One region of the Lacicoccus kunmingensis DSM 17847 genome, then DNA from elsewhere that is predicted to be linked to it. Evidence: riboswitches for the same ligand, from Rfam matches in the RefSeq annotation. Region 1 holds a riboswitch; each other region holds the start of a gene.
The links. A riboswitch is a leader RNA that binds a small molecule or an ion and turns the genes downstream of it on or off. The one in region 1 is predicted to bind S-adenosylmethionine.
Positions count from the first base shown of each region.

Region 2: it holds a riboswitch for S-adenosylmethionine, as region 1 does, so the genes downstream of both, BO48_RS01065 (methionine ABC transporter ATP-binding protein) here and BO48_RS14385 (LLM class flavin-dependent oxidoreductase) in region 1, are expected to answer to the same signal.
Region 3: it holds a riboswitch for S-adenosylmethionine, as region 1 does, so the genes downstream of both, BO48_RS07655 (methionine ABC transporter ATP-binding protein) here and BO48_RS14385 (LLM class flavin-dependent oxidoreductase) in region 1, are expected to answer to the same signal.

Region 1 covers NZ_JCANUC010000021.1:1,232-5,248, reverse strand. The annotation lists gene BO48_RS14390 (GNAT family N-acetyltransferase) at 257-823, shown strand; gene BO48_RS14385 (LLM class flavin-dependent oxidoreductase) at 845-2,227, opposite strand; SAM riboswitch class I at 2,330-2,438, opposite strand; gene tsaD (tRNA (adenosine(37)-N6)-threonylcarbamoyltransferase complex transferase subunit TsaD) at 2,574-3,596, opposite strand; gene rimI (ribosomal protein S18-alanine N-acetyltransferase) at 3,589-4,017, opposite strand, start outside.
Region 2 covers NZ_JCANUC010000001.1:214,273-218,289, reverse strand. The annotation lists gene BO48_RS01075 (MetQ/NlpA family ABC transporter substrate-binding protein) at 1-552, opposite strand, end outside; gene BO48_RS01070 (methionine ABC transporter permease) at 553-1,212, opposite strand; gene BO48_RS01065 (methionine ABC transporter ATP-binding protein) at 1,205-2,218, opposite strand; SAM riboswitch class I at 2,284-2,389, opposite strand; gene BO48_RS01060 (YfiT family bacillithiol transferase) at 2,507-3,016, opposite strand; gene BO48_RS01055 (CarD family transcriptional regulator) at 3,425-3,919, opposite strand.
Region 3 covers NZ_JCANUC010000006.1:11,758-15,774, forward strand. The annotation lists gene BO48_RS07635 (arsenate reductase family protein) at 1-338, shown strand, start outside; gene gcvH (glycine cleavage system protein GcvH) at 413-793, shown strand; gene BO48_RS07645 (toprim domain-containing protein) at 860-1,267, shown strand; gene BO48_RS07650 (thioredoxin family protein) at 1,218-1,520, shown strand; SAM riboswitch class I at 1,572-1,672, shown strand; gene BO48_RS07655 (methionine ABC transporter ATP-binding protein) at 1,750-2,769, shown strand; gene BO48_RS07660 (methionine ABC transporter permease) at 2,766-3,461, shown strand; gene BO48_RS07665 (MetQ/NlpA family ABC transporter substrate-binding protein) at 3,509-4,017, shown strand, end outside.

The DNA of each region.
Region 1 (4,017 bases):
TAACGGTGTCGCCACCGATTGACTGTAATGCGGTTCATCTGTTTCAATTACCGGGCTCCCACCTTCTCCGGCTCGCTTACAATTTTCACAGACTACTCTTTTACCTGAATATGCAGTTGTGTATATTATATCTATTTTCAGATATTTTGCAATAATATTCACTATTATTTTAATCGTCCTTCATCTTTAATTTGTCATCTGTTCACTTTGTTATAATTGAAAGAAATTGATTGTGTTGAAGAAATGAGGGGTTTATTTGAACAGTTATAAAGTGTTGCTGGCAAAGCATAGCCGGCTGGAAACCGAGCGGTTGATTTTAAGACCAGTGACGTTAAAGGATACTGCAGATATGTATGAGTATGCTTCTGATGAAGAAACCACCTATTATGTTTTCGATCGTCATGCGTCACCGTCCGACACTGAAGAAGCGATAGTGAACTATTTTATAGAACAATCGCTTGGGAAATATGGCATTGAATTGAAGTCCTCCGGGAAGATGATAGGAACGATTGAACTGAGAAGAAAAACTGAAGATTCAAGAGCCATCATCGGCTATACTTTAAATAAAAAATATCACGGCAGAGGTTATATGACCGAAGCCGGAGCAGCCATACTAAAATTAGGGTTCGAGGTTCTCGGACTCGACTGTATTGCGGCCATGTACGATGAACGGAACACCGCATCAGGAAAAGTTTTGGAGCGGCTTGGCATGCAAAAGGAAGGTGTACTCAGACATGTACATAAGTGGAAGCAGGGAGAGTATTTTAATGATGTCTACTACTCCATATTAAAATCAGAATACCAAAGAAACAGCCCTGAATAAATTTTCAGGGCTGTTGTTTATTTAAACATTCACTTTTTTGGCTATTTCAACTTTCTTCGCCTGATGATTTTCTGGAATTCTTACCTTATCTTTGCCAAACAGGTTTTCACGTAAAGTTGACGCCTCATATTCTGTTCTGTAGCTGCCGCGTTCCTGAAGTACCGGAATCACATGTTCTATGAAGTCTTCGAAAGTTGCAGGGCTTGCTGCCTGAATGATATTAAAGCCGTCGGCATCGCCGATGTTCGCCATTGCTTCCAGTTCATCTGCAATCTGTTCAGGTGTACCGATCACCTTGCTTGCCCCGATACCGAGGCCGTGATGGAGCACTGCTTCTCTCACTGTCCATTTTCTGGTCGTACTTGCCGAGTATTTTTTGAGGAAACCGTGCGATGCTTCCGTATCTGCATCTTCCACATATTGATCGGGTTCATATTGGGAGAAATCTACACCCGTGTGCCCTGAAAGCATTGCTGCTGTCCCTTCATAACTGACATATGATAAAAGTTCTTCATACTTTTCCTGGGCTTCTTCTTCCGTACGTCCGACAATCGGTACGATTCCAGGAAAAATTTTTATATCTTCTGCATTTCTGCCGTTTTCCACTGCACGGCTCCTTATATCTGATGTAAATGCCTTCAATTCATCCAGGTCACTCGCCAGTGTCGTAAACAGCGCTTCAGCGTGTTTCGCAGCGAAAGCTTTGCCTTTCTCGGAAGCACCTGCCTGGAACAATACAGGGGTACGTTGTGGTGATGGCTCCACCAGATGTACACCCGGAACATTGAAGAATTCACCTTCATGTCTTATTGGATGGACTTTATCAGGATTCGAATAAACACCAGTCTCTTTATTCGCTTCTACTGCGTCTTCTTCCCAGCTGTGCTCCCATAATTTATAGACGACATCCATATACTCATCTGCACGGTCATATCTTGTATCATGTTTGATCTGACCTTCCATTCCTAAATTGACTGCCTCACTGTTCAAATACGATGTAACAATATTCCATGCCACACGTCCTTTGGTCAGATGGTCCAACGTAGAAAATTCACGGGCCAGTTTGTAAGGTTCTGTGTAAGTCGCAGAGTAAGTCGGTGCAAAACCGATATGCTTGGTAACAGCAGCCATTGCTGAAATTTGAAGCAATGGATTATGCAATGGCACCTGCACAGCATTTTTAATTGCAGCATCAGGGCTGTTTCCGTAAACATCATATACTCCGAGTACATCCGCTAAAAAGACAGCATCAAATTTTCCTTTTTCCAATAGCCTGGCAAGATCAGTCCAGTAATCGAGATCAGCATGACGACTGCCCTGGTCTTCCGGATGGCGCCATAATCCTGGTGAATGCGGTGCTACAGTATTTTGAGTGAAACCGTTCAGACGAATTTGTTTTTTCATAATTAATCTCTCCCTTTAGCATTAATCCACTTAATTCTTACTTAGACAGTAGGAATAGAAAAAGCCTCTTCCTGAGGAAGAGGCTTTTATGATAAACGCTCCTCCTCATCTTTCAAGCACATTGCTTGTTGGAATGGGCACCATCCACTCTTAAAAAGTGAGGTTGCCGCAGGATCATGGGACCAATTTCCTCCCCTGCTCTAGATAAGGACTTTATTCTGTTTTAAGTTAAATATCATACTATCAGGGTATGAATACGATGTCAAACATAATTTTTAGAAAAGTGGATTATTTCTGAAGAATGAGATTAAAAAAACCAGTCTACAGTGTAGACTGGGATAATATATTATTTGGCATACTCTTCTATATCGATAAAATTCCGTCCGTTCAGATCAAGCCCTGTAAAATGCTCTTTTAAATATAACTGATAAGCGGCAGCACCGATCATTGCAGCATTATCAGTACAGAACTTCAGTTCAGGGATGTGCAGATTGATACCCTGCATTCTGGTCAGCTGTTCAAATCTTGCTCTGAGTCCGCTGTTTGCAGCAACGCCCCCTGCGATGATCAATTCTTTTACTTTGTACTCTTCAACAGCTTGCATGGTTTTATTTGTCAATACATCCACCACACTGTGCTGGAATGAAGCTGGAACGTCTTTCTCGTTCACTTCCAGGCCTTTCTGCTTATGGTTGTGGAGAGAATTGATTACTGCAGATTTTAATCCGCTGAAACTGAAGTCATAACTGCCTGCTTCCAGGTATGCTCTTGGGAAGTTAAATGTATCCTGGCCTTCTTTGCTCAGTCGGTCTATATGTGGCCCCCCCGGATAAGGCAGACCGATGACCCGTGCCACCTTGTCGTAAGCTTCTCCGACAGCATCATCACGTGTTTCACCGATTACTTCAAAGCTCAGGTGATCTCTCATGTAGATCAGCTCTGTATGGCCGCCTGAAACAATCAGAGCCATCAGAGGGAATGTCAACTCTTCCTCCAGCTGATTCGCATAAATATGGCCCGCGATGTGATGCACTGGAATCAGCGGGAGGTCATGTGCGAAACTGAAAGCTTTTGCAGCATTGATACCGACTAAAAGTGCCCCGATTAATCCAGGTCCTTCCGTTACAGCGACAGCGTCCAGTTCTTCAGGTGTTAAGCCCGCCTGATCCAAAGCCTCTTCTATGACCGTTGTAATGGACTCAACATGGTGTCTGGAAGCCACTTCAGGCACAACACCGCCAAACCTTTTATGGCTGTCAATCTGGCTGACCACAATATTCGACAGCAGTTCATGTCCATTTCTCACGACACTGCATGCTGTCTCGTCACAACTCGTTTCTATACTTAATATTGTAATGTCTTTATTCATCCAACTTCACCCACATCACATGTGCATCCTCTCCGGGTCCATAATAATCTTTACGTATTCCTCCATAGGAAAACCCTTCTTTTTCATACAGACTTTTCGCTGCCTCGTTATCGATATTGACCTCAAGAGACAAAGTCTTGGTCGACTCTGCAGAATAATCCTTAACATACTTGAGTAAAGCATGCCCCAGGCCGAGGCCCCGCTGATCATCCCTTATTGCAATTGTTGTAATCTGACTCTGATCTAAAATCAGCCAAAGACCGCAGTAGCCGATGATTTCGGAGTCTTTTTCCATTACGAAATAATGGGCAAACCTGTTTACACCAAGCTCTCTTAAAAAAGCCTCCTTAGTCCACGATGTCTTTGTAAAAGAAGCTGTTTCTATCAGATGTACCGTATCAATATCTTCAATTGTCATTTC
Region 2 (4,017 bases), on a different contig from region 1:
CTGTCCGGCATCCTGGAAGACGAACTCGAGATTTTTATTATTGCTCGTAATATCCTCTTCTTCTATCGCGAGCATGTTCGCATCTTCACTGATGGTAATCAGTCCTGCTTCTTCCAAAGTCAGAAACCCGCGTGAAGAGTTGACCGGGTCGAGCGGCAATGCAACTTCACTGCCATTCGTTATTTCTTCAAGCGATTCAAACTCACTCGAATAAAGACCCATCGGTGCAGTCGGGACCTGGATCAGACCATGCAGGTCCGTACCGTTCTCTTCATTGAAGTTCTCCATGAATGTCAGGTTCTGATACAGGTTCGCATCAAGATCTCCGTTGTGAAGCGCATTGTTCGGCTGGACGTAATCCGTATATTCGACGATTTCAACCGAATATCCCATCTCTTCAAGCGGCGGCTTCAAAGCAAAGTTGACCATATCACTGAAGGGGCCGGTAGATGCACCAATGGTGATCACTTCACCTTCATCTTCATATAAAAGCACACTCGAAACGATGATGACTCCTAAAGTGCCAAGTAAAAATAAAATAATTCCACGCATCTATTTCCCCTCCTCACGACGGCTTAAAAAGTCACCGATTAATTGTACAAGCTGAACGATGATGATCAGCAGGATGACCGTCACGGCCATTGTCAAAGTATCATAACGGTAATAACCATAACGGATCGCAAGGTCACCGATACCGCCACCGCCGACAACACCGGCAGTCGCACTGAATGCGATAATCGTAATGATTGTCAGAGTAATCGCCTGAATCAATCCTTTTTTAGCTTCAGGGACCAGCACATCCGTGACAATCATGTATAAAGGTGCGCCGCCTGCGATACTCGCTTCAATGACACCGCTGTGAATGCTGTTGAAACTCGATTCAACCAGCCTTGCAAATAAAGGCACTGCGGCGATCGACAATGCAACACTCGCAAAGACCGGGCCGTGCGAAGCATTGACCAGCCAGGTGGCAAACGGCATGATTGCAACGATCAAAATGATGAACGGGAATGAACGGATGACGTTCACAAGGGCGCCGAGCACCTGATTCAACGGTTTCACTTTAAAAAGTAAGTGGTGCTGAGTAACAAATAATAAGACACCGAGCGGCAGTCCGATCAATACCGCGAAAAATATGGATATCGAAACCATCAAAGTCGTTTCCAGAAATGCTTTATAAAGTAATGGTCCAAGGTTCGTTAAACTACTCATATATCTCAGCCCTTTCTATGCCTGGAGTTTCAGTGATATTACGGGTCAACCGTTCAATTTCAGAAGGCTCACCTGTCACCTGAAGCATCAGAATACCGAGCGGAATGCCGTTGATATACTCGATTCTGCCGTTTAATATGCTGATGGACAGATCAAACTCCCTGTAAAGTTTATTCAAATAGCTCTCTTCCGCACTTTCCTGAAGGAACTTGATCGTGATGATCTTATTATCTTCCGACTGCACGATATGGGGAGGAATCTGGAAATCGTAAATATCCTGAACAAAGCCTTTTGTCACTTCATGCGTCGGTTCACTGAAAATTTTATAGACATCGTCCATTTCAATGACTTCACCGTTCGACATGACACCGACACGCTCTGCAAGTTCCTTGATGACCTCCATCTCATGGGTGATGACGACAATCGTAATACCGAGCTCTTTATTAATCCGCTTCAGCAGATTCAATATCGTCTTTGTCGTTTCCGGGTCCAGCGCACTCGTCGCCTCATCGCTAAGGAGCACATCAGGATTATTTGCAAGTGCCCGTGCAATACCGACACGCTGCTTTTGGCCACCGCTTAAGTTTTTAGGGAAGACCGTCTTTTTATCCGACAGACCCACCAGCTCTAAAAGCTCGTCAATCCGTCCGTCAATTTTAGATTTCGGATACTTCGCAGCTCTTAAAACAAATGCGATATTATCCGCAACCGTCTTTGATTCAATCAAATTGAACTGCTGGAAGATCATGCCGATTTTCTGACGCTTCACACGTAAATCTTTCTGATTTAAAGCCGTCACTTCATCATCACCGACATGAATCGTACCCGTTGTCGGCGCCTCAAGCAGATTAATCAGCCTGAGCAGCGTACTTTTTCCCGCCCCGCTGAAACCGATCAGACCGAATATTTCTCCTTCGTTGATCGTCAGGCTTGTCGGTCTTAAAGCATTGACTTCCTTACCTTTATGTAAGTAGGTTTTTGAAACATCTTTAAAGACTATACTCATATGAATCCTCCCTTTACCTCTTCCTATAATAAAAAAAGCCATCTGCACTGGACAGATGACTAAACTGATTATCGTTCAAGCATCCGCTTGTTGGAATTAGCACAGTACTCAAATCGAGTCCGCTGCTGAGACATCACCGGGCCAAGTCCCTCCGTCTGCTCTGAATAATTGGATATTTAGTTGAGATTAATAATATAGTAAATCAGTATAATTTGCAAGGCAGATTTGTAACACATGACACAAAACAATCATTTCCAAAAGCTTCATGCCATCTATCATATCAACAGCCTACTTCGATAAGGCGATTTTAATATGTTCTAAATGATGCTCCTCATGCCATGCAAGCTTCGCAACCTTTGTTGCCACTGTTACTTTACCGTTATCTTCATGGATGAAATAGCGTTCAAGCTGATCTTCAGTGAGAGAGTTACCCAGTGCGACAATTCTCTCATTGATACCTTCAAGCATTTTAATGGAGCTCTCCACCGGCAGCTCAGTATCCGGCTGTACGGCCCATTCATCCTGCACAAATCCCGGTACTGTCGGCGCATCATCAGTCAATGCAAGCTTCAGACGCTGGAACATGTTCATTTGAGAATCCGCAATGTGATGCACAAGCTGTCGTACATTCCAGGCACCCTCACGGTAAGTTTTGTTCAACTCATCTTCACTTAAGTGGTCGACCGTCTCACGCAGTCTTTTCGTATATGTCTCAGTCTGCGCATTCCACTCACGAATATTTTCAAGTGTTACCATTTCAGGTACATCCAACTTTCCGATAGGAAATTTAACATCCATCTTAAATACTTCCTTTCCATAATATATTCTGTCTATTCCAATATACTATAAGTACCGATAAAGCTGAAATATATAGGATTATACAGTTAATATTAGGCATAAAAAATGAGACTGGATCTCCAGTCTCATTCACAGATAAATAATATAATATATGATATCTAGAGGACAAGCAGTGTCACTCTATCGGAAGACGTCGATGAAATCAAATAATATATAACGAAATACTTCGTTGACGTCCTTGTTATGTTATCTTCATTATATTTTAATCTAATTCTCATTTCAAGGGTTTAAACCTATTTTCTTTATTTGTAACCTGATTGTAATATTGTTTACCAAATGAAAATGTGGCTTAAAGCCCTACTTGAAGGCCTTCTCTCTCATTTGAAAATAATAAAATTCTTTATATTTTTAAGAAACTTCTTTTTTATCTTCTGTTAATCTGGATAAAAAACGCTCTTTTCTATCATTATTCATACCTTCGACCAGCTTCAATTCACTCATTAAAAAAGCCTGCGCCTGTTTAAGCTGGGTTCTTTCACTGGAATTAAGCTTCTGTTCTCTTTGCATATTGGATAATCCATATATTACTTCAGCACATGCCTTTAAACTGCCCGATTTTATCATATCATTGTTAAGCTTGTTTCTTTTTTTCCACGTTAAGTCTTTATCAGCTTCCACTTTATCGATCATTCTGGCAATTTCTTTCACAGTGTCCAAATCTGTCACAGGACGGATATTCGTCTTGGAAATCTTATTTTTCGGAATCATCACTTTCATATTATCATTAATCATATTGATAATATAATACTGCAAAATTTCGCCTGCAACTTCTTTTTCCTCGATCGCGGTTATTTGACCAGCACCATGCATCGGATAAAATATGTTATCTCCTACTTGATACAAAGCATCGCCTCCATATTCTCTTAACTATAAGTATAGCACACAACGTTAAATTAATAAAACTTTTATCATAACATTCCCAATATTATGATGTCAATAAC
Region 3 (4,017 bases), on a different contig from region 1:
AATATTCCAAGTGCACGACATGCAGAAAAGGCAAGAAGTTTTTAGAAGAGAATGGTGTTGATTTCGAAGCGCATGACATGGTGAAACAACCGCCGTCAAAAGAAACGCTGAAACAAATCGTTGAAAAGTCCGACCAGGACATCAACAAATTTTTCAATTCCAGAGGGAAGAAATACAAAGAAATGGATTTGAAAAATAAACTCCCGGAAATGTCCGATGATGAAAAACTCGATATTTTATCTTCAGATGGAATGTTGATAAAACGACCGCTTGTCGATGCCGGCAGCGATGTTCTGCTCGGTTTTAAAGAGGCGGAGTATAAGGAAACGTTTTTATAATTATTAATCTTGAGAAACTTTGTGAAATATGTCATTATATAATTGTATAGATTATTATGAGGAGGTTTTCTGTTATGGCATTACCAAATGACTTAAAGTATTCAGAAGATCATGAATGGGTAAAAGTTGATGGAAATACAGTAACAATCGGAATCACTGATTTCGCACAAGGTGAACTTGGAGACATCGTTTTCGTTGAGCTTCCAGAAGAAGGCGACGACATGACTCAAGGCGAATCATTCGGAAGCGTAGAATCAGTTAAGACTGTTTCTGAACTGTATGCGCCATTAAACGGTAAAATCGTTGAAGTGAACGAAGAGCTTGAAGACAGCCCTGAGTTAGTCAACGAATCACCATACGAAGAAGCATGGATGGTAAAAGTTGAACTTGAAGACACATCACAATTAGATAACCTGTTAGATGCTGACGGATACAAAGCAGTTATCGAAGCATAATTTTAACAACTCTAGACATTGTCTAGAGTTTTTTTAAAATAAAATAAAACTCCAAGGGTGATGGAAATGTATCTTTCTGATAAAGTACTCATTGTTGAGGGTAAAACTGACAAACGCCGTATCGAGGAAGTGCTTGTAGAACCTGTGCAGATCATCTGTACATTTGGTACAATGGGAGTCTCAAAACTTGATGATATTTTGGAGCAGCTTGACGGTTCTGATATTTATATTTTATCGGATGCCGACAAGGAAGGCCGCAACATCCGGAAGTGGTTCAAAAAACATCTCAGTGAAAGTACCCACATATATATAGACCCTAAATTTGGAGAAGTCGGCAGATGCCCGAGAGATTACCTCGCAAACCTTCTGATGCGTCATGGTTTTTATGTCGACACGAGCTTGATTATGAAAGGTAAGTTTTATGATGAAAGAGCAGTTAGAGACACAGGATATATACAATCTTATTCATACTGAAGAAAGATTTATATTATACGGATATGCGCCGATATGCGCAAACTGCAAAATAGCGGAACGTATGCTTAACTTATCACAGGAAATTATAGATTTTGAATATACGTCGATAAATTTGAATTTTCACGTGGATTTCATCAATGATTATAAAATAACGTCCGCGCCGGCGCTGTTGATATTTGAAAACGGTGAACTGAAAGAAACTGTATTCCGTTTTGAATCAGTCACTAACCTGGTGAACATACTGGGACGTTAGTATTGACGAAAGTCCGGACTGATGATAATATAATTCACAATCGAATAAATACTCTTATCAAGAGTGGTGTAGGGAAGTGCCCGTTGATGCCACGGCAACCGTCTTAATGACAAGGTGCCAAGTCACTGAATCAATCGATTCAAAGATGAGAGGCTGGATATAAAAGAAGCCTACTCATTTCATACTAAGTGAGTAGGTTTTTAATTTATAATAGTTTGGAAGATGATCAATGATAGATATTTTAAATGTAAATAAAAACTATAGTACGAAGTCAGCGGATATTACGGCAGTCGATGATGTCAGCCTGCATATCGAAAGCGGCGAGATATTCGGTGTCATCGGTTATTCAGGTGCCGGAAAATCAACGTTGATCCGTCTTCTGAACGGTTTGGAAGAGCCGACGTCAGGTGATATCACCATCGGTGAGGATACGATCAATCAACTGTCCAAAAAGGATCTGCGGCAAAAAAGACAGAAAGTATCGATGATTTTTCAACATTTCAATCTGCTGTGGTCAAGGACTGTCGAAGAGAATATCAGCTTTCCGCTTGAGATTGCGGGCGTTGCGAAAAAAGAACGCAAAAAGCGGACGCAGGAACTGATTGACCTTGTCGGTCTTAAAGGGCGTGAGAAAAATTATCCGAGTGAATTGTCAGGCGGCCAGAAGCAGCGTGTCGGCATCGCACGGGCACTCTCCAATGAACCGACGGTGTTGCTTTGTGATGAGGCAACCAGCGCACTCGACCCTGAAACGACGGATGAAGTGCTCGAGCTGTTGCAGGAAATAAGAGATGAAATGAACTTGACGATTGTCCTCATTACACACGAAATGCATGTCATCAGAAAAATATGCGACCGTGCAGCAGTCATGCAGAGCGGTAAAGTGGTTGAAACGGGGAAAGTGCTCCAGCTGTTCCAGAATCCGTCGCACAGCGTAACGAAAAGATTCGTCAAAGATGATATCAATGATGAGGAAACAGCGCTCGCCCTGGATGAAGTGAGGGAACTGTTCCCGGACTCCAAAATACTTAAAATCGGATTCGTCGGTACCAAATCCAAAACGCCGGTCGTCTCCAAAGTAATCAAGCAGTTCGATCTTAATATGAACATACTGTCAGGGAACATCAAACAGACGAACAATGAATCGTACGGCCACCTTTATGTGGCGATGGAAATTGACAGTGAGACACTGCAAAAAGTGATCTATGCGCTTGCCAATGACGATATTACAGTGGAGGTGGAGAAATAATGAATGAATTTTTCCAGGCCTTCAGTGATATGTTCAGTTTCGAAAACGTCAAATGGGACGTTGTATGGGAAGCAACAGTCGACACCATTTATATGACAGCAATCGCAACGTTCTTTACATTGATTATCGGACTTGTTCTAGGCATCATACTTTTCCTGTCCGATAAGAGCGACAACACGGGGAGTCAGCCGGTCTACGGCGTTACTGCCTTTCTCGTCAATCTGTTCAGGGCGATACCGTTCATCATTTTAATCATATTGCTGATTCCGTTCACAAAAGCGATCATGGGCACCATCATGGGCGTTCAGGGTGCACTGCCTGCCCTTATTATCGGCGCATCACCGTTCTATGCACGTCTCGTTGAAATCGGCCTTAAAGAAATAGACAAAGGCGTCATTGAAGCGGCCGAATCGATGGGGGCAAACACATGGACGATCATCCGGAAAGTGTTGATTCCGGAATCGATGCCTGCTCTGATTTCAGGTATTACGGTGACAGCCATCATGCTCGTCGGTTCGACGGCGATTGCAGGCGTCATCGGCGCAGGCGGTCTCGGCAACCTTGCCTATATGGTCGGATTTACACGGAATCAGAGTGACGTCACACTCGTAGCAACAATAGTAATACTGATTATTGTCTTTATCATTCAGTTTGCAGGGGACTTCCTTGCGAAAGCTGTCGATAAGAGATAATGATCATACATTATAAATAAAATATTGTTAGAGAGGATTGGATGTATATGAAGAAGTTTTTACTGTTTTTAGCTTTATCAGTTTTTGCAGTCGTTCTTGTCGCATGTGGCAGCGGTGAAGAAGAAGGGGCTGAAGAAAGTGCGGATACAGGTGAGGAAACTGAAGAGTCTGCTGAAACTGGGCAGGATTCATCTGAAGAAGCATCAGAAGAAGGCGGTACATTATCAGTTGCTGCATCACCGGCACCGCACGCTGAAATTTTAGAAGAAGCGGCAACGATTCTTGAAGAAGACGGCATTGAGCTCGACGTGAATATCGTCAATGACTATACCACTCCAAACCGTCTCCTTGCAGATGAAGAAGTGGATGCAAACTTCTTCCAGCATACACCTTACTTAGATGGTGAAGTCGAATCACACGGTTATGATCTGGTATCAGCAGGCAACGTACATATCGAGCCGATGGCTGTTTATTCCCAGGATTATGACGCTCTGGAAGACGTTCCGGACGGCTCTACAATTCTTGTATCGAATAACCCTGCTGAAGAAGGCCGCTT